Regions from separate parts of the Neobacillus sp. GCM10027624 genome, predicted to be linked through region 2. Evidence: riboswitches for the same ligand, from Rfam matches in the RefSeq annotation. Region 2 holds a riboswitch; each other region holds the start of a gene.

Region 1 (6,623 bases), on a different contig from region 2:
AAAGGGATTCTAGTTATCCCTTCTTATTTGGCAAAAGGAATTGAATTTGACGCTGTCATTCTTTACGATAGCTCACAGTATAAGGATGAACATGAACGAAAACTATTTTATACGGTTTGTACCAGGGCGATGCATGAACTGCATCTGTTTACAACGGATGGGATTAGTCCGTTAATGGAAAATGTACCACAAACTGCCTATATTTTTGACTAACAAAAAAAGCTGTATGACTCATACAGCTTCTTCTTTTTTATATATTTTTTCTTTCGTATTGTTTTTGCACTTGTTCATATGCTAAGCGGAAAATTTCTTCTTCAGATGTATTTCGGTTTGTAATCACATTCGTTAGATAGTTTTTTCCTTGGTAGGTTACCATTACATTTACTTGCAACATTAAAATCACCTTTCTTTATGCCATCAAAATCAAAACGATTCATTTTATGCCAATAATGAAATTTTATGACTTGAGATTTCGAAATGTTTTTGACAGATTTGTTATAATGTTTGTTAAAGTATATAGGTTCGGAGGCAGGATTATGTCGATGTATTTTGAAGAAATTACCCAGGATACACTTTATATTGCTCTAGAGATTCTCAACTCAAATCCAGAGTATAATCAGCTTGAAAACGGCAATGTCACTAGAACGATTGACGATATGGAAAAAGAATTTCTAAATCCACAATCAACTAGTGTGTTTATTAAATTAGATGACACCTATATCGGGATCATGGATTACTTGCTGGAAAATCCAAAAGATCAGACTCCTTGGTTAGGACTATTAATCATTCACAGAGATTATCAAGGATATGGCTTCGGTGTTCAGGCGTATGAACTGTATGAAAATGAAATGGTAGATCGAGGATTAAAATGTATCCGAATTGGTGTGATAAAAGATAATCACAAGGCACATTCTTTTTGGGAATCATTAGGATTTAATTATTTTAAAACAGCACTATGGAAAGAAAAAATTGAGATTTCATGTTATGAAAAGAAGTTAGAACAAAACTAGACGAGGCTATACTTCGAGAACCATAAATTCCTCTGCAAAATGCTGTACCTGCATTTTGTCTATTTTATTCTTCTTTAATAAAGATTCTGCAATGACAAGATAATGCTGAACCTGAGCATCTTTTTTTAATTCCCGCAGTGATACATCGCCATTCAGTAATTGGATGGCTTTTTCTTTGATGTCTTGACTGTTTGAAGATTCATAAAGAAGGAAAGCAATACATGTAACTTTATCCACAAGAACCACTCCTCATATCAAGAATCGAATTATCTATACTAATTCGACTATCATCTAAAAAACTCCTCCAAATTTCCAGAAAAATCGCAAAAAGTGGTAGAAGGTTGTTTTTTAGAGCGGTTTTTTTATATAATATTGAAGGGATAAAAGAAAAACTTTTTGTCGTGGATTTACCTTTCATCCCGCTTGGGGTGAGAGGTTTTTTACATATATAAATGCTTTAGGAGGTCTATTGTAATGAAAAATTCCTTAATTAAGGATTTGTACAGAAATACAGAAAATTATATCGATCAAAAAGTTCAATTATCGGGTTGGATTCGGACCATTCGTGATTCGAAGACCTTTGGCTTTATTGAAATAAATGATGGAAGCTTTTTTAAAGGGGTTCAAATTGTTTTTGACGAACAATTGGATAATTTTAAAGAAATCGCTAAGCTCCCAATCAGCTCATCGATTAAGGTTGTCGGTGATTTTATTCATACGCCACAAGCAAAACAGCCTTTTGAAATTAAAGCAATTGAAATTTCCATTGAAGGGACTTCGAATGTCGATTACCCACTGCAAAAGAAAAAGCACTCATTTGAGTATTTAAGGACGATTGCTCATTTACGGCCAAGAACAAATACATTTTCAGCAGTATTCCGTATACGCTCACTGGCATCTTATGCGATCCATCAATTTTTCCAAGAAAAAGGCTTCGTGTATGTTCATTCGCCAATTATTACAGGAAGTGACACGGAGGGGGCGGGTGAAATGTTCAGGATCACAACACTGGACATGGACAATCTCCCTAAAAATGATGAAGGAAAAGTCGATAATACGAAGGATTTCTTCGGTAAAGAAACGAATCTTACGGTTAGCGGTCAGTTATCCGGTGAAGCCTTTGCCTTGGCATTCCGAAATGTATATACCTTTGGTCCGACATTTAGAGCAGAGAACTCCAATACGGCAAGGCATGCAGCTGAATTCTGGATGATTGAACCAGAGGTTGCTTTTGCAGAGCTTCCAGACATTATGGATCTTGCAGAGGAAATGGTGAAATACGTGATTGGCTACGTTCTTGAGCAGGCACCTGAAGAAATGAATTTCTTTAACAGCTTTATTGAAAAGGGCTTGTTAGATCGACTTAAAAACGCCCATACTTCAGATTTTGGCCGTGTAACCTATACGGAGGCAATTGAACTTTTAGAAAAGTCCGGAGAGCAGTTTGCTTACCCTGTTGAGTGGGGATTAGACCTACAAACCGAGCATGAACGCTACCTATGCGAAAAAGTCTTCCAGAAGCCAGTATTTGTTACGGATTACCCGAAAGAAATCAAAGCTTTCTATATGAGATTAAACCAAGATGGCAAGACCGTTGCTGCAACTGACTTACTTGTGCCTGGTATCGGTGAACTGATTGGCGGCAGTCAGCGTGAGGAGCGCGAAGAGATTCTTGCCTCAAAAATCAAAGATCTCGGAATGAGCGAGGAAGATTATTGGTGGTATCTGGAGTTAAGAAAGTACGGCGGTACAAAACACTCAGGATATGGTCTAGGTTTCGAACGCTTAATCATGTACTTAACAGGCATGTCTAATATTAGAGATGTTATTCCATTCCCAAGAACAACAGGAAACGCAGATTTTTAATGAAAAACAAAAATAAAAAGAAGGCCGGAATGGTCTTCTTTTTTTGGATTTGAGTAGCGAGGAATTACGGACGGTGTAATTCCTCTTCGAAGAAAAATGTTGATGGATGCTCTTTAACAACATAAGAATATCTTTTCATGTTTTTTACGTATTGCCATTTCAAAATCGTAACCATCTCTTCCGTTCCTTTAATATATACAACCTCTCCACTATTATAGCGGTTATTTGAACTTCCCAAATTAACACCCCATTTAATATTCTATCTCCATTATACTATAGTATGAAAAAATACTCCTTGTTATAGAAGAGGAACTTTATTATTTTTTGGAAAAATATGACTCATCTATCTATTACCTTCCAATTTTGAAATAGTATGTTATACTAAATAAAAAGTGAGGTGTCATTTTGACGAATTATAAGGCGAAAAAGAGTAACCTCAAAGAATTATTATCAAAAAACAGTATGGATTTAGACAGTTTGGAAAGGAATACGAATATTCCTAAAAGTCAGCTCAATGATTATTTATCCAAGAGGGTAATGAATTTGAACAATGCCATGACTATTTCCAAAGAATTGAATTGCCAGATAGAAGATCTGTATGTTTGGTCATCAGAAGATGAATAATATTTGTTAAAACAGGCCCAAGGTTTTGAGTCTGTTTTTCTATTTTGAAAGAAAGAAAAGATATATCGTTGTTTGAAGAAGGTTCCCGTTGTTTTAAGGCATAAAAAATAGCACGCCGAGGCGTGCTATTTTAGTTAGTTATTTAAATCACATTTATCTAAAGGGATTAATTTCGTCTTCTTTGTAAATTTATATCCTAACCATAAGATGATAAATAATGGCAATCCGATATAGGAGACTAATACACCATTCCAATCGATATGGTCTCCGGTAAATGCGGAGTAGTTTTGGCCTAAAACGACGAATCCGCACACAACAAAGGCAAAGATCGGACCAAATGGGAAAAGCTTAGATTTATATGGAAGCTTGCTTAAGTCCCTGCCTTGTGCAACATAGGCTCTACGGAAGCGGTAATGGCAAATTGCAATTCCAAGCCAAGCGATGAACCCTGACATACCTGAAGCATTCAATAACCAAATATATACAGTTCCATCACCGAAGAGGGAAGCAAGAAATGCAAGAGTACCGACTAAAGTAGTAACGATTAAGGCATTAACAGGTACACCATTTTTATTTAATTTGCCAAGGAATTTTGGTGCTTTACCTTGACGAGCTAAATCCCAAAGCATACGAGTTGAGGCATACATCCCTGAATTTCCTGCTGATAATACCGCAGTTAAAATAACAGCATTCATGACAGATGCAGCAAAGGCAATCCCTGCTTTTTGGAATACAAGTGTAAACGGACTGACCGTTACATCGCTGTTTGCTAAGTTACCGTTCGTGTATGGAATCAATAAACCAATTACTAAAATAGCTAAAACATAGAATAATAGAATGCGCCAGAATACTTGACGAACAGCACGAGGAATTGCTTTTTCTGGATTGTCTGTTTCACCGGCTGCCACACCAAGAAGCTCCGTTCCTTGGAAAGAAAATCCTGCTGCCATAAAGATTCCAAGCATGGTCATGAAACCACCATGGAACGGGGCATCACCAACAGTGAAATTCTTCAAACCAATAACATGTCCGCCCATAATACCAAAGATCATTAATGTTCCAGTAATAATAAAGATGACAACTGTAACAACTTTAATTAAGGAGAACCAATATTCTGCTTCACCAAAGCCTTTAACAGAAATAAAGTTTAGTAGAAACATAATCGCTAAAAAAATGGCACTCCACAAAATAGATGGCGTGTGCGGAAACCAAAATTTCATGATCATTGTAACAGCTGCTAATTCTGCAGCAATCGTAATAGCCCAGTTATACCAATAGTTCCACCCAAGAGCAAATCCTAGTGAAGGGTCAACAAATTTGGTTGCATACGTACTAAAGCTTCCAGCAACCGGCATATAGGAGCCCATTTCGGCTAAGCTTGTCATTAAAAAGTAAACCATAATCCCAATGATTAGATAGGAAAGAATCGCACCACCAGGTCCGGCAGTAGCGATTGCGCCGCCGCTTGCAAGGAATAAACCTGTCCCGATTGTCCCCCCGAGTGAGATCATTGTAAGGTGACGGGCTTTTAAGCTGCGCTTTAATCCTGATTTTTCTTTGTTCGAGATTAGAACATCAGCACTTGAATTTTCTTTTGATACACGTGCAGTTTGCATATTATCTATACTCCTTTTCTTTGCTGTCTAGTTACAGCACCTAAAAAAAGGTGCTACAGCTCTTCTAATAGGAAGGAGTTTGGAATAAAAAATGCCACCGAAGTAGATTCAGGTGGCATATCAATACCCCGCATCATACCTTCCGAAAGATAGCTCAACACGATTGGCTGGTAGGGCTAATCATGACAGTTCTGTTCCTATTCGGAGACAGCCCCAGCATACTTTTTTAAGAGAAAAAAATACGCTTCGGCGGCTTTTCCTTTCAAACGGAGTTAACGATGTCTCTCGCATCTCGTCCGCATTACTAATAAAAACCGCGACCTCTACCTCATCGGTTTGATGAGGATTTAAATAATAAAGTTAATATATTAATAAAGTATAAATAATATTAAAGAATTGTCAATTGTTTTTCTTGAAGAATAATTTCCATCAAAATAAGGGAAAATATATCATTGAATAAATAGTACATATCCTACATAAAAATTCAATTTTATCAGGTTTTTTTCAATAATATTGGTAAAATATCCGAAAAGATTAATAAAAGAAAATTAATATTTATCTGATAATTGTATATTATTGTAAAAAACTATTAAATTTACTTGGGGACCGAGAATCGGTATGATATTTGAAAAGAATAGATAGTAGGAGGGACACTTTCTTGCAATATCTTGGAATAGTTTTCGGTTCTCTCATTGTTGCTTTTGGATTTAATCTTTTCTTAATTCCTCATCAAGTCTTAAGTGGAGGAATGAGCGGAATTTCCATGATTCTAGGGATGATAACCCCGTTAAATACGGGATTTGCAAACTTTCTTTTGAATCTTCCGTTATTAATTATTGGATATAAAATGCTCGGTAGAAGATTAATTATTAATTCAATCCTATCGGTAATCATTATTTCGATTGGTCTTTATATCATTCCTGTTCATGCCATTGCGCAAGATAAAATACTTTCTTCTATATTTGGAGGAGCTATTACGGGACTTGGGGTTGGGATGGTATTTCGCAGCTCTGGATCTACAGGCGGTTTTGATATCATTAGCATGATTCTAGCTAGAAAAATGGATTTTCCGATTGGTGCCCTTCTATCTGGAATGAACGGTGTAGTCATTATCATCAGTGGATTTTTATTCAATTGGGATTCTGCTCTTAATACATTGGTCTCCATTTTTGTTACCGGTAAAGTAGTCGATGCCATTTACACGGATCATGCCAAGCTCACCATTATGATTATTACTGAAAAAGGCGAAGAAATGCGGAAACATCTGCTATCTAATTTGTACAGAGGTTTAACCATAATGGATGGAGTAGGCGGTTACTCCAATAACAAAAGGAATATTTTAGTCACGGTTATTTCCAGGTATGAATTAAATGATGTTAAAAATCTCATCTCTGAGGTGGATACTTCAGCATTTGTTAATATTACCGAAACAATCGAAGTAATGGGACTGTTTCATCGACCCAGTCCAAATTAGTACACAAAAGGCTTGCTCCTAGTTTAAGGAGCA
Region 2 (6,623 bases):
CGGTAGGCCCGCTCGTAGCTGCAAAATTGATGTCCACTGGTGATGCCATTCTTTGGGGCGGCTTAGCTGTAGCGTTAGGAGCAATTCTTTTTGGACACCGCGTGCTTGAAACAAACGGGAAAAAAATTACGAAGCTTAAGCTCGAAGAGGGTTGTGTGATTTCAGGAACGGGAGCAAGCATTGTTACAATTGCCTCTTTATTCGGGATTCCAGTTCCGTTAACGCAAATCACGACGTCTTCGATTATTGGAATTGGTTTTGCCAAGCATGGGAAATCCGTTTTAAAAAAGGATATTGTCGTGCAGCTTTTAACAGTATGGATGGTTTCTCCGGTATTATCAATGGTGCTGTCCTATACGATTATTCAGTTATTGATTGAAAAAAATGGATACTCAATCGTTGCAATAGCAGGCGTAGTGATTTCCGTTTTAGGCGTGATGTTCTTAATGAAACGATCTGCATCACAAGGGGCAATTTCTCAAGCAAATATTTCAAAAAAATAAAACTAGTAAAGAAAGGTTGATTGTAGATGTCATTTGTATCAAAACCTCATGGAGGAAAACTAATTCAGGCATATGATCCCAATTATAATTTTTCAAATGTAGAAAAAGAAATCGAAATTGATGCAGTCGCTCTAAGTGATTTAGAACTAATCGGCGTTGGTGTATTCAGCCCGTTAACGGGTTTCCTTGGAAAAGCAGATTACGAATCAGTAGTAGAACGTATGCGCTTGGCAGACGATACAATCTGGTCCATCCCTGTAACACTGCCAGTTTCTTATGAAGTGGCGGGAACACTGGTAGTTGGCGAGGAAGTTAAACTTGTTTCGAACAATGAAGTGTATGGAGTAATCAAGGTTTCCGAAACGTATGAACCTGATTTGAATAAGGAAGCTCTCAATGTTTATAAAACAGAAGAACTGGCGCATCCAGGTGTGAAACGTTTATTCGAAAGAGGCCCAGTTTACGTTGCTGGTGATATCGTCCTTGTGAAAAAGCCAGAAAAAGGCGTGTTTGGCGATGTATGGTTTGAGCCAAAAGAAACCCGTGCATTATTCGAAGAAAAAGGTTGGAAAACGGTTGTTGGTTTCCAAACAAGAAATCCAGTTCACCGTGCCCATGAGTATATTCAAAAAGCAGCTCTTGAAACAGTTGACGGCTTGTTCTTAAATCCACTTGTTGGTCAAACGAAGTCTGATGATGTTCCTGCAGATGTTCGTCTAAAAAGCTATCGTGTTTTACTAGAAAACTATTATCCTAAAGAGCGTGTCCAATTGGGCGTTCACCCTGCTGCAATGCGTTATGCAGGACCAAGGGAAGCGATTTTCCATGCGCTTGCACGTAAAAACTATGGCTGCACGCATTTCATTGTCGGCCGTGACCATGCCGGAGTTGGTAACTATTACGGAACCTACGACGCACAGCATATTTTCAGCAACTTTACAGAAGAAGAGCTTGGAATTAAGCCTTTATTTTTCGAGCATAGCTTCTATTGCACAAAATGCGATGGAATGGCATCTGATAAAACTTGCCCGCATGACAAGGAAGATCGCGTAATCCTTTCCGGAACAAAAGTGAGAGAGATGCTAAGAAGCGGTGTACTTCCGCCATCTACTTTCAGCCGCAAGGAAGTTGTTGAGGTTTTAATTGAAGGAATGAAAGAAAAAGCGACTGTTGAAGCTTAAGGGGGACTTGGGTGTGGCACAATCTACGAATATCACATGGCATGAAACAACGATTACAAAAAATGACCGCCGTTCCCAGAACGGCCATGGAAGCTGTACACTATGGTTCACAGGCCTTTCTGGTTCGGGAAAATCAACGATTGCGAACGCGGTATCGAACGAATTATTCCGTCTTGGGATTAATGAATATGTTTTGGACGGTGACAATATTCGTCATGGTTTAAACAAGGATTTAGGATTTTCAGAGCACGACCGCACGGAAAATATCCGCCGGATTGGCGAAGTGGCGAAGTTATTTGTCGATAGCGGCAAGGTGATTACAACTGCGTTTATTTCTCCGTTTCGCTCGGATCGGGATCAGGTTCGGGAATTGTTTGAAGAAGGAGAATTCATCGAGGTTTTCGTTGATTGTCCAATCGAGGTTTGTGAGCAACGCGATCCTAAGCAGCTTTATGCCAAGGCACGCCGCGGTGAGATAAAGGATTTCACAGGGATTGATTCTCCATATGAAGCACCGGAAAAACCGGAAATTACTTTACGTTCTGATTTATTATCGGTTGAGGAAGCCGTTGGGCAAGTGATTGCTTATTTGCGGGAGAAAAATATTTTTTAATAGGTGATAGGGTGTAAACTTACACCCTTTTTACGGATAGGAAGAGTTTATCAGCGAATTTTAAGGTTTTATCAGCGGATCCAGGCAATTTATCCGCGAATTTACGAGGTTTATCAGCGAAGCAAGGCGATTTATCAGCGAATCATCAATAACAGCAAGTACTACAGAAAAGGCATAGGGAAAGGATGTTGGATTTCATGGTTGGCAAAGTCTATTTAGTTGGTGCGGGTCCTGGTGATCCAGATCTAATTACAGTAAAAGGATTACGCTGCCTGCAGCAGGCTGATGTGATTTTGTATGACCGGTTAGTAAATCCGGAGCTCCTTCAGCATGCAAAAGCAGATGCGCAGTTGGTATACTGCGGCAAACTTCCGAATTACCATACAATGAAGCAGGAAACAATTAATCACTTCTTGGTCAAATATGCGAAAAAAGGCTATACGGTTGTCCGCTTAAAGGGAGGCGACCCGTTCGTTTTTGGACGAGGCGGGGAAGAAGCAGAAGAATGTGTGAAACATCTTGTGCCGTTTGAAGTGGTCCCTGGCATTACCGCTGGAATTGCAGCATCCGCCTATGCTGGCATACCGGTTACCCATCGTACATTGAGTAAAAGCTTTGCTTTTATTACCGGACATCAAGCTGCTGGTGATAAAGAGGCAGAGCATCAGTGGGCCCATTTAGCGAAAGCGGTCGATACAATATGTGTTTATATGGGAGTTTCCCACCTTCCTACGATTGTTAAGCAATTGGTGGAGAATGGAAAGTCTGCTGACACACCAATCGCTCTTGTTCACTGGGGCACTTTAAGCGATCAAAGAACAGTAGTTGGAACCCTTGGCACGATTGAAGCGCGTGTTAAGGATGCAAAAATTGCAAACCCAAGCATGATTGTGATTGGCGAGGTTGTCCGCTTACATGATAGACTGAACTGGTTCGAGGAAGAAATCGTTCCTCATTTACCAGTTGTTCAAGGGTAAGCGGAAAGGAGCAATCTGCATGAAAGCGATTCTTTATATCTGCCATGGAACAAGATCAAAAAAGGGAGCCGAAGAGGTAAAGTCCTTTTTGAATAGGGTAATAGAACGTGTGGATGTCCCGATTCAGGAAATCAGTTTTTTGGAATTAACCGATCCTTCTATTGAAGAAGGCTTTAGGAGATGTGTGGAAAAAGGTGCATCGGAGATTACCGTGGTGCCGATTTTTCTTTTAGCAGCTGGTCATATTAAAGAAGATATTCCGAATGCACTATTCGTATTAGGCAAACAGTATCCAGAGGTCCAAGTGCAGGTAAGGAATCCGTTTGGCGTGCAGGATGAAATTCTCGATGCGATTGCTGAACTAGCAAGAGGGGTTGCTGGGGAGGTCACTTCACAGGATTCATTATTAATAGTTGGCAGGGGCAGCAGCGATCCCAGCATCGGCACTGCGTTTGAGTTGATTGCCAATGGAATCCAAGAACGGCTCCAAACGGATCAGGTGTCCGTTTGTTACCTCGCGGCTGCAGAACCGAGGCTGGAGCAAGGGTTTGAGGCGGTCTTGGAGGCAGGATCGGGGAGAGTTATTGTCATTCCCTATCTTTTATTCTCCGGACTACTTTTAGGCGAAATCAACCAAATGATTCGCAAAAAGCAAACAGAAGACCAGGAAATCATCTGTACAGGCCAACTAAGCCGGCATCGAGTAATTGAAGACATTGTGGTCAACGGATTCGACAAAATTCGGTGAGTGACAGGCACCACCCGAATTTTGTCGAAACACAATAAGAGAGGCACCTTCCAAATTTGGGAGGTGCCTTTCCTTATTGTATTGAAATTTAAACAAGCTGTAGAATACTTTGTAGTGTGTTGGTTTCTTCGTCGGTTAGTGGGACCATTGGGAGACGGACGCCGCCAACGTTGACACCTTTTAGATTAAGGGCTGCTTTGACCGGTGTTGGGTTTGGAGCAGCAAATAATGCTTTCATGACTGGAAGTAGTCTGCGATGCGCTGCAGCTGCCTCTTGGACATGACCACTTTTAAAGAGATTGACCATCTCCTGCATCTCATTTCCAATGATATGGGAGGCAACGGAAACAATTCCTGCACCGCCGATTGCTAAGACCGGAATGGTTAAACCATCATCACCACTGTATAAAGTGAAATCACTCGGTGTTTGGCTAATCACTTCTGCCATGGCGTCTAAATTGCCGCTAGCTTCTTTAATAGCTACGATATTTGGAATCTGGGAAAGACGAACAATTGTCTCAACGGACATATTGACCACACTTCGCCCAGGAATATTATAGAGCATAATCGGTAATGCTGTGGACTCGGCAATAGCTTTAAAGTGTTGATATAAACCCTCTTGTGATGGCTTGTTATAGTATGGGGCCACGAGCATAATCCCATCCACACCCGCTGCTTCAGCCTGTTTTGTTAAACTAATTGAAGCCCTCGTGTTATTCGAACCTGTTCCGGCAATGACAGGAATCCTGCCGTTTACGACATCCACAACAAACTTAAAAAATTCAACTTTTTCATCCGTGGTTAATGTAGGAGATTCTCCAGTGGTACCAACGACTACCAATCCATCCGTCCCATTTTCAATTAGGTAATTTACTAATGTTCTTGTTGCGTTAAAATCAATCTCGCCTTCATGATCAAATGGCGTAACCATAGCAGTTAAAACTTGGCCAAAATTCATTTTTCCTCACCCTTTAAATTATTTTTTTTATAAATTAGAGGTGGCTAAGGACATTCCAAGTCAACGCAAAAAAGCAGCAACGAAGGCTCGCTGCTGCAATAGAAACATAAATAAAAAACAAGTTCCCGTGCGTGAGATAGCCCTCCATATAGTTCCCTATATGACAGTTCTGTATTTATTCAATAGCAGAACCAGCTCCAAGACAAATGAGAGTCTTATAAGCTTCGGCAAATTCCCCTTTCCATAATCATCCCAGGACCTCATTATCCTCCAACTATGTACTAATGGTCTTTGCGCCTCTATCCTCACTTCAAAAGGTTTGAAGTAAGAAGATATTTAATTAACACTAAATATATCAGATTTCCCCTTCAAATTCAAGGGGACAAGGTCGACAAAATTCGGGTGGTGCCTGTCAGCGCCCGAATTTTGTCGATCAAAAAGATTCTAAGAAAATTCTAAGATTGACTGGCTATACTGTCCGAGAATAGAGGAATTGGTTAGGAGGATTTTTTATGAAGAAAATGGATAAGAAGTGGGTTGTTCTTTGTTCTACAGCTGTTGCAGCGGTGTATGCTGCTGGATTTGTTACTACAGAGACGCAGGCTTCTATTGATCAGCCGTTACACCATATTGCAGCTAATGTTCAAGCTAGGCATATTACAATAAATCACTCTAATGAAAAGGTCGGCGAACAAAAGAGCAAGCAAAATAAAGGGATCTATAAGGATGGGACGTTTACAGGTACAGGTACGAATCGGCGAGGATTTATTGATGTAGCTGTCACAATTAAGAATGACAAAATTACCACCGTAGAGATTAGCCATTTTGCAATGCATTATTCAGAAAGTGACATAGTAGGACTGCCTGATGAAGTAGTGCAAAAACAAAGTGCCCAAGTGAATAATGTTTCTGGGGCGACTTATAGTACACAGGCTTTTGAGGACGCTGTGATGGATGCACTTTCCCAAGCCCATAACGTGAAAGGATAATCTATGAAAAAAACAAAATTGTACATGGATACTGTTGTTGACATAAAGGTCGTTTCAAATAAGTCGAAGAAAGAGACGGAAGCAAAAATAACTCGTGCCTTTGAGGCATTTCAGCATGTAGAACAAGCATGCAGCCGTTTCAGCTCATCAAGTGAGCTAATACGAGCTTGTGAGACTATCGGAGTACCAGTAAAAATCAGTCCTTTTCTATTTGAACCTCTTTATATTGCGATTGAAATGGCTAAATTAACGGATGGACTATTTGACCCGACGGTAGGAAAGGTGATGGAAATGAATGGATTTAATCGACACTATATTTCTGGACAGATGATGAAAAGTGTTTCTTCTGATTCGGTTTCTTATCATGATATCGAACTAGATCAGTACAATCATACAGTAACTTTAAAAAAGCCGATGGTCATTGATCTTGGAGCTGTTGCAAAAGGGTTCGCAATTGATCTGGCTGCTAATGAATTAAAGGAATTTAAGGGATTTGTCATTAACGCTGGAGGCGATTTATTTGCATTCGGTGTGGATGACAACGGGGAAAAATGGAAAATTGGAATCCAGCATCCGTACCAAAAGGATTCCATCATTGAAACGATAGAGATATCAAACGAAGCCGTCTGTACATCTGGCAGCTATGAACGCAGA
Region 3 (6,623 bases), on a different contig from region 2:
GCTTACGCTTGAAAATTGAAGCGAGCGGAAAGATCCGCTCGCTCTTATTACGATTTTTTATAGAATACTTATGGATTTAATGGGAAAATTATCTACGAAACATATTATTAGCTTGATTTACCAAACGATGGTATACTTTCGGTAGTATTTCAGTATTTTATAGGAGGTCAATATAAATGGCTATTTCACATGTAACTGATCAAAATTTTTCGGCTGAAACAGGCTCAGGCCTTGTTCTTGCAGATTTCTGGGCACCATGGTGCGGACCTTGTAAAATGATCGCTCCTGTTCTTGATGAACTTGATTCAGAAATGGGCGAAAAAGTAAAAATCGTTAAACTTGATGTTGACGAAAACCAAGAAACTGCAGCTAAATACGGCGTTATGAGCATTCCAACTTTGCTTGTTTTCAAAAATGGCGAAGTTGTCGATAAAGTTGTCGGCTTCCAACCAAAAGACGCATTAGCAAGCGTGTTACAAAAACACGTTTAAAAATAGCCCCAAAAACCTTAGCTGGAACTTTCCGGCTAAGGTTTTTATTTTTCCTATAAAACACAGCTTTTCATTGACCGTAATTTAATTTAAACTTTTATATAGATATAAAGAATGGGGTGGGGTGGCCGGAATGAACGAAACAATAAAACAAAAATTAACATTACTGCCTGATCAGCCTGGCTGCTACTTAATGAAAGACCGCCAAGGAACAATCATCTATGTAGGAAAAGCAAAAGTCTTAAAAAATCGTGTCCGCTCCTATTTTACCGGCTCACACGATGGCAAAACACTGAGACTGGTAAATGAAATTGAGGACTTCGAATACATTGTAACTTCCTCCAATATTGAGGCACTGCTTCTTGAATTGAATTTAATTAAAAAGTATGACCCTAAATACAATATCATGCTAAAGGATGACAAAAGCTATCCGTTTATAAAACTAACAGCAGAAAGACATCCAAAGCTAATCATTACAAGAAAAGTTAAAAAGGATAAAGGCAAATATTTTGGTCCCTATCCGAATGTTGGAGCAGCAAATGAAACAAAAAAATTGCTTGACCGCCTCTATCCATTACGGAAATGCTCAACACTCCCAGACCGCGTCTGCCTTTATTATCATTTAGGTCAATGCCTCGCACCATGTGTGAATGAAGTGGCGGAAGAACAATACAAGCAAATGACCGATGAAATTACGCGCTTTTTAAATGGCGGATATAAGGAAATCAAAAAAGATCTTACTGAAAAAATGACCGCAGCGGCGGAAGAATTGGATTTTGAGCGTGCAAAAGAATTCCGCGATAAAATTATCCATATTGAAACGATTATGGAAAAACAAAAAATCACGATGACTGATTTTACGGATCGTGATGTGTTCGGCTATGCTGTTGATAAGGGCTGGATGTGTGTCCAAGTCTTCTTTGTCAGGCAAGGGAAACTCATTGAGCGGGATGTATCCATGTTCCCGATTTACAATGAACCAGAGGAGGAAATCCTCACTTACCTGGGTCAATTTTATCAGAAGACCAATCATTTTAAGCCAAAGGAAATTTTAATTCAGGATGAAATTGATCTGGAAATGGCTGAACAACTTCTTGAAGTAAAGGTGTTAAAACCGCAGCGCGGGCAGAAAAAGGATCTCGTCAAAATGGCGATTAAAAATGCTAAGATTGCCTTGAATGAGAAATTTTCATTGATTGAGAAAGATGAAGAGAGAACGATTAAGGCTGTAGAGACCCTTGGAAATCTTCTTGGAATTTATACGCCGCATCGGATTGAAGCCTTCGATAATTCAAATATTCAAGGGACGGACCCGGTGTCGGCAATGGTCGTATTTACCGATGGAAAGGCAAACAAACGGGAATACCGTAAATATAAAATTAAATCCGTTCAGGGACCTGATGATTATGAGTCAATGCGCGAGGTTACAAGACGAAGATATGCAAGGGCTTTAAAGGAAGAGCTTCCACTTCCGGATTTAATCATCATTGACGGCGGGAAGGGACATGTCGAGGCGGTTAGAGATGTATTAGAAAATGAACTTGGTCTCGATATTCCAATCTCCGGCCTAGTGAAGGATGAAAAACACCGTACATCTCAATTGTTGTACGGGAATCCACTTGAAATAGTCCCGCTTGCAAGGAACAGTCAGGAGTTTTATTTGCTGCAAAGAATTCAAGATGAGGTTCACCGATTCGCGATTACCTTTCATCGCCAGATCCGTGGCAAAACAGCTTTTCAATCGCTGCTCGATGATATCCCCGGTATTGGAGAGAAGCGGAAAAAAATGTTATTAAAGCATTTTGGTTCCGTGAAAAAAATGAAAGAAGCTAATCTTGAGGAACTTATTGAAGCTGGCCTGCCGGTAAATGTTGCTGAAGAATTAATGAAAAAACTTCAAAGTTGACCGTTGTCAGAAGAATAGTCCTATGCTATAATGAGTGAAAATTTAATAACACTTTATCAACGTAAAGTGTAGGTAGAGGTGCGAGCTTCAAGAGTAGTGGTTCTGAGAAGGATGAGCTTCAAGGAAGAATCATGAAAGGGGATGTTCGCCGAAGTGAAGAGAGTCTCATTTCTTTCTTTGCTGGTCCTGTGTTGAATAAATACTGGATTGTCAAGACTAATAGTAGGTCTTGGAGAGCTATCTTACATTGTAAACGCAAGAATACTTTTTTTGTGTTCCCAAAGCAATGAGATACTCTTCTCATTGCTTTTTTTGTTTTTCAGAACTACATAGCCTTACAGGAAGAAGGGGAAAAAATGGGTTTAATTGTACAGAAATTTGGGGGAACGTCCGTTGGCAGCGTTGAAAGAATCATGAATGTGGCGGAACGAGTGAAAGATGAAACGATATTAGGAAACCAAGTGGTGGTGGTTGTTTCCGCGATGGGAAAATCAACAGACCAGCTTGTAAAATTAGCTAAAGAAATTTCTCCACAGCCAAGTAAACGGGAGATGGATATGCTGCTTACAACGGGGGAGCAGGTCTCGATTGCCTTATTATCGATGGCATTAAATCAAAAAGGACTTGAGGCTGTTTCCTTTACAGGCTGGCAGGCCGGAATTGTTACGGAACCTGTTCACGGAAATGCCCGAATTACCGATGTTAGAACGGAGGCAATTGAAAGCCAATTGTCACATCGAAAGGTTATCATCGTTGCCGGTTTCCAAGGCATTACCGAAAGCGGCGAGATTACCACACTAGGGCGTGGCGGCTCTGATACTACGGCAGTCGCATTGGCAGCTGCACTAAAAGCGGATCGATGTGATATTTACACAGATGTAACCGGGGTATATACGACTGATCCCAGGTATATTAAAGGAGCACGTCAGTTGAAGTCTATTTCTTATGATGAAATGCTTGAACTTGCCAATTTAGGTGCCGGTGTACTCCACCCAAGGGCTGTCGAGTTTGCGAAGAATTATCAGGTACGGCTTGAAGTTCGTTCAAGTATGGAGAAAATTGAAGGAACAATCATTGAGGAGGAAGCAACAATGGAACAAAATCTAGTAGTCCGCGGTGTCGCATTTGAGGATCAAATTACGAAAGTAACGGTATTAGGTCTGGCGAATTCATTAACAAGCCTGTCTACCATCTTTACAACACTTGCACAGCATCATATCAATGTTGATATTATTATTCAAAGTACAACAGAGGCAGGAGCTGCAAATCTTTCTTTCTCCATCAAAACAGAAGATTTAATGGAAACTTTAAAAGTTCTTGAGGATCATAAAGAATTGCTAGGCTACGAGCAAATTGATGCAGAGAACCAATTATCCAAGGTATCTATCGTCGGTTCAGGAATGATTTCCAATCCGGGGGTTGCTGCCAGAATGTTTGAAGTATTGGCTTCCAATCAAATTCAAGTAAAAATGGTCAGCACCTCAGAAATTAAGGTGTCAGCAGTTGTCGAAGAAGAAAATATGCTAAAAGCCGTCCAAGCACTTCACAACGCCTTCGAACTATCCGCCGTAACAGAATAACAATGTCCGTCTGAGGCGGACAAAACAAGTAATTTGTCCACAAACGGTGACAGGCACTATGTGAATTCTTCACATAGTGCCTGTCACTTTTTAGTCTAGGGTATCTTTTTTGTCCCATTTTACGGTGAAGAGGACTTTGTTGGATTTTTTTACAGGATGTTCGAAGGTTTCAGCGATGACCTTTTTCTGAAGTTCGATTTGCTGGGCAAGGAAACCGGCCTCGAGCTGGAAGTAATATTCAGCTTTTGATTTCACTCGGGAAACAATTAGTGGACTAATGAGTTCAAACTCCATTTCATCCTTATTCTCACTTTTAATCGTTAAATGTCCCCATGAAGCCCTCTCGAAAAACTCAATCAGTTCATCATAATGATTTAAAGGGTACATTCTCGCTAATCGTTTTCCTGCCCAATATAATATTTCAGGAGTGTCTTTTCCTAAAATTTCGGGTAAAAGAATTTCTCGGATTAGCTCATATCCAAAAATCGACACGGTTCTCGTCTCATCTGATTGCGTGTTTAAATTAACTGCCGTACTATCGTTCAATAGTATCCCCTCTTTCTACCATTCTATTATATACAATATTGGTTAAATTTCATTACTGAATTTTAGATTAGAAAACGGTTAAAGAATCCAATTGCAAGGATTGTTATGTCACTATACTTTTTTTGTTTACCATCATAACTATATTACCTTTTTACTTTAATTTCTATCCTTTACATAATGATAAATAAAATGTAGTTATAATGGAAACGCTTCCAAAATAAACCTCAAAAATGTAAGCGCTTAGCATTCTCTTTTACTATCAAAATCGTAAAAAAAATTGTATTTTTAAAAAATAATTCTGTATACGGTTTCTTGACGCTCTTTGTCGACAGGAGTAAAATGGACATGTCACAATTTTGTCATAGTGATGCTAGGTTGAAATTTCTTTTTAAATGGATTATAAAAAGGAAGGAAACTTAACATCATTCTTATTATTTAAGGGGGGTAAATTATGGCGGGAAATCGAGAGTTTATTTCACGAAGAGTACACTCGCTGCTAGGGGTCATTCCAATTGGTTTGTTCCTTATCGTGCATCTAGTAGTCAACCATGCCGCTACGGGCGGAGCAGAATCCTTTCAAAAAGCAATAAATTTTATGGAGGATCTTCCATTCCTTATCGTTCTAGAATGGGTATTAATTTATTTGCCATTATTATTTCATGCAATCTATGGCCTATATATTGCCTTTACATCAAAAAGCAATGTTGGCAGAATGGGGTACTTCAGAAACTGGATGTACATTCTGCAGCGTATAACAGGGGTGATTGCCCTGATCTTTATTGCATGGCATGTATGGGAAACACGGATCGCCAAGGCATTTGGAGCTGAGCTTAATTTCCAAATGATGGCTGATATTTTATCTTCACCATTCATGTTTGCTTTTTATTTAGTGGGAGTTCTTTCTGTCATTTTCCACTTCTCAAATGGTTTATGGTCATTTATGGTAAGCTGGGGAATTACAATTTCACCACGTTCTCAAGTCATTTCTACATATGTGACTTTGATCGTGTTCGTGTTGCTTTCCATTATTGGAATTCAAGCGCTTCTAGCATTTGTGTGATCAACAAATTAATGAACGGAAAAATATTGGATTTAGGATTAGGGAGTGAGTCACGATGAGTAAAGGTAAGGTGATCGTAGTCGGTGGTGGTTTAGCTGGCTTGATGGCAACCGTTAAGGTGGCAGAATCGGGTACACCGGTAGAGTTATTTTCTCTAGTTCCGGTGAAACGTTCTCACTCTGTTTGTGCCCAAGGCGGTATTAATGGAGCAGTAAATACTAAAGGGGAAGGCGACTCTCCTTGGATTCACTTTGACGATACAGTTTATGGCGGAGACTTTTTAGCAAATCAGCCTCCGGTTAAGGCAATGTGTGAAGCTGCGCCTGGTATTATTCACTTATTTGACCGAATGGGAGTTATGTTTAACCGTACCCCTGAAGGATTACTTGATTTCCGCCGCTTCGGTGGAACACAGCATCACCGTACAGCATTTGCCGGTGCAACTACTGGTCAGCAGCTACTTTATGCGTTGGATGAACAAGTTCGCCGCCATGAGGTAGAGGGCTTGGTTACAAAGTACGAAGGATGGGAATTCCTTGGTGCGGTATTGGATGACGAAGGCGTTTGCCGCGGAATTGCTGCTCAAAATTTAAAAACAATGGAGATTAAATCTTTCGTGGCTGATGCCGTAATTATGGCAACTGGCGGCCCTGGGATTATCTTTGGTAAATCAACAAACTCTGTTATTAACACTGGTTCTGCTGCGTCAATTTTATATCAACAAGGTGTTTCCTATGCAAATGGTGAAATGATTCAAATTCACCCAACTGCAATTCCTGGTGATGATAAACTTCGTCTCATGAGTGAATCAGCTCGTGGAGAAGGCGGTCGTATTTGGACTTATAAAGACGGTAAACCTTGGTATTTCCTTGAAGAAAGATATCCTGCATATGGAAACCTTGTACCACGTGATATTGCAACACGTGAAATTTTCAATGTCTGTGTGGATATGAAACTAGGAGTTAATGGGGAAAACATGGTCTTCCTTGATTTATCACACAAGGATCCACATGAATTAGATGTGAAATTAGGCGGAATTA

Evidence for each region. A riboswitch is a leader RNA that binds a small molecule or an ion and turns the genes downstream of it on or off. The one in region 2 is predicted to bind lysine.
Region 1: another riboswitch for lysine. It lies ahead of ACFQZ9_RS24125 (amino acid permease); the one in region 2 lies ahead of dapA (4-hydroxy-tetrahydrodipicolinate synthase).
Region 3: another riboswitch for lysine. It lies ahead of ACFQZ9_RS17145 (aspartate kinase); the one in region 2 lies ahead of dapA (4-hydroxy-tetrahydrodipicolinate synthase).

The regions. Positions count from the first base shown of each region.
Region 1 is NZ_JBHTHD010000014.1:52,056-58,678, forward strand. Features, by position in the region: gene helD (HelD family protein) at 1-213, shown strand, start outside; gene ACFQZ9_RS24095 (BA3454 family stress response protein) at 251-394, opposite strand; gene ACFQZ9_RS24100 (GNAT family N-acetyltransferase) at 537-1,010, shown strand; gene ACFQZ9_RS24105 (hypothetical protein) at 1,017-1,247, opposite strand; gene asnS (asparagine--tRNA ligase) at 1,485-2,876, shown strand; gene ACFQZ9_RS24115 (hypothetical protein) at 2,941-3,114, opposite strand; gene ACFQZ9_RS24120 (helix-turn-helix domain-containing protein) at 3,282-3,500, shown strand; gene ACFQZ9_RS24125 (amino acid permease) at 3,635-5,116, opposite strand; lysine riboswitch at 5,259-5,450, opposite strand; gene ACFQZ9_RS24130 (YitT family protein) at 5,775-6,590, shown strand.
Region 2 is NZ_JBHTHD010000012.1:22,657-29,279, forward strand. Features, by position in the region: gene cysP (inorganic phosphate transporter) at 1-503, shown strand, start outside; gene sat (sulfate adenylyltransferase) at 530-1,684, shown strand; gene cysC (adenylyl-sulfate kinase) at 1,698-2,297, shown strand; gene cobA (uroporphyrinogen-III C-methyltransferase) at 2,495-3,274, shown strand; gene ACFQZ9_RS20960 (sirohydrochlorin chelatase) at 3,294-4,022, shown strand; gene dapA (4-hydroxy-tetrahydrodipicolinate synthase) at 4,111-4,980, opposite strand; lysine riboswitch at 5,110-5,290, opposite strand; gene ACFQZ9_RS20970 (FMN-binding protein) at 5,493-5,969, shown strand; gene ACFQZ9_RS20975 (FAD:protein FMN transferase) at 5,973-6,623, shown strand, end outside.
Region 3 is NZ_JBHTHD010000011.1:189,821-196,443, forward strand. Features, by position in the region: gene trxA (thioredoxin) at 177-491, shown strand; gene uvrC (excinuclease ABC subunit UvrC) at 625-2,397, shown strand; lysine riboswitch at 2,463-2,645, shown strand; gene ACFQZ9_RS17145 (aspartate kinase) at 2,754-3,977, shown strand; gene ACFQZ9_RS17150 (YslB family protein) at 4,068-4,523, opposite strand; gene ACFQZ9_RS17155 (succinate dehydrogenase cytochrome b558 subunit) at 4,975-5,583, shown strand; gene sdhA (succinate dehydrogenase flavoprotein subunit) at 5,639-6,623, shown strand, end outside.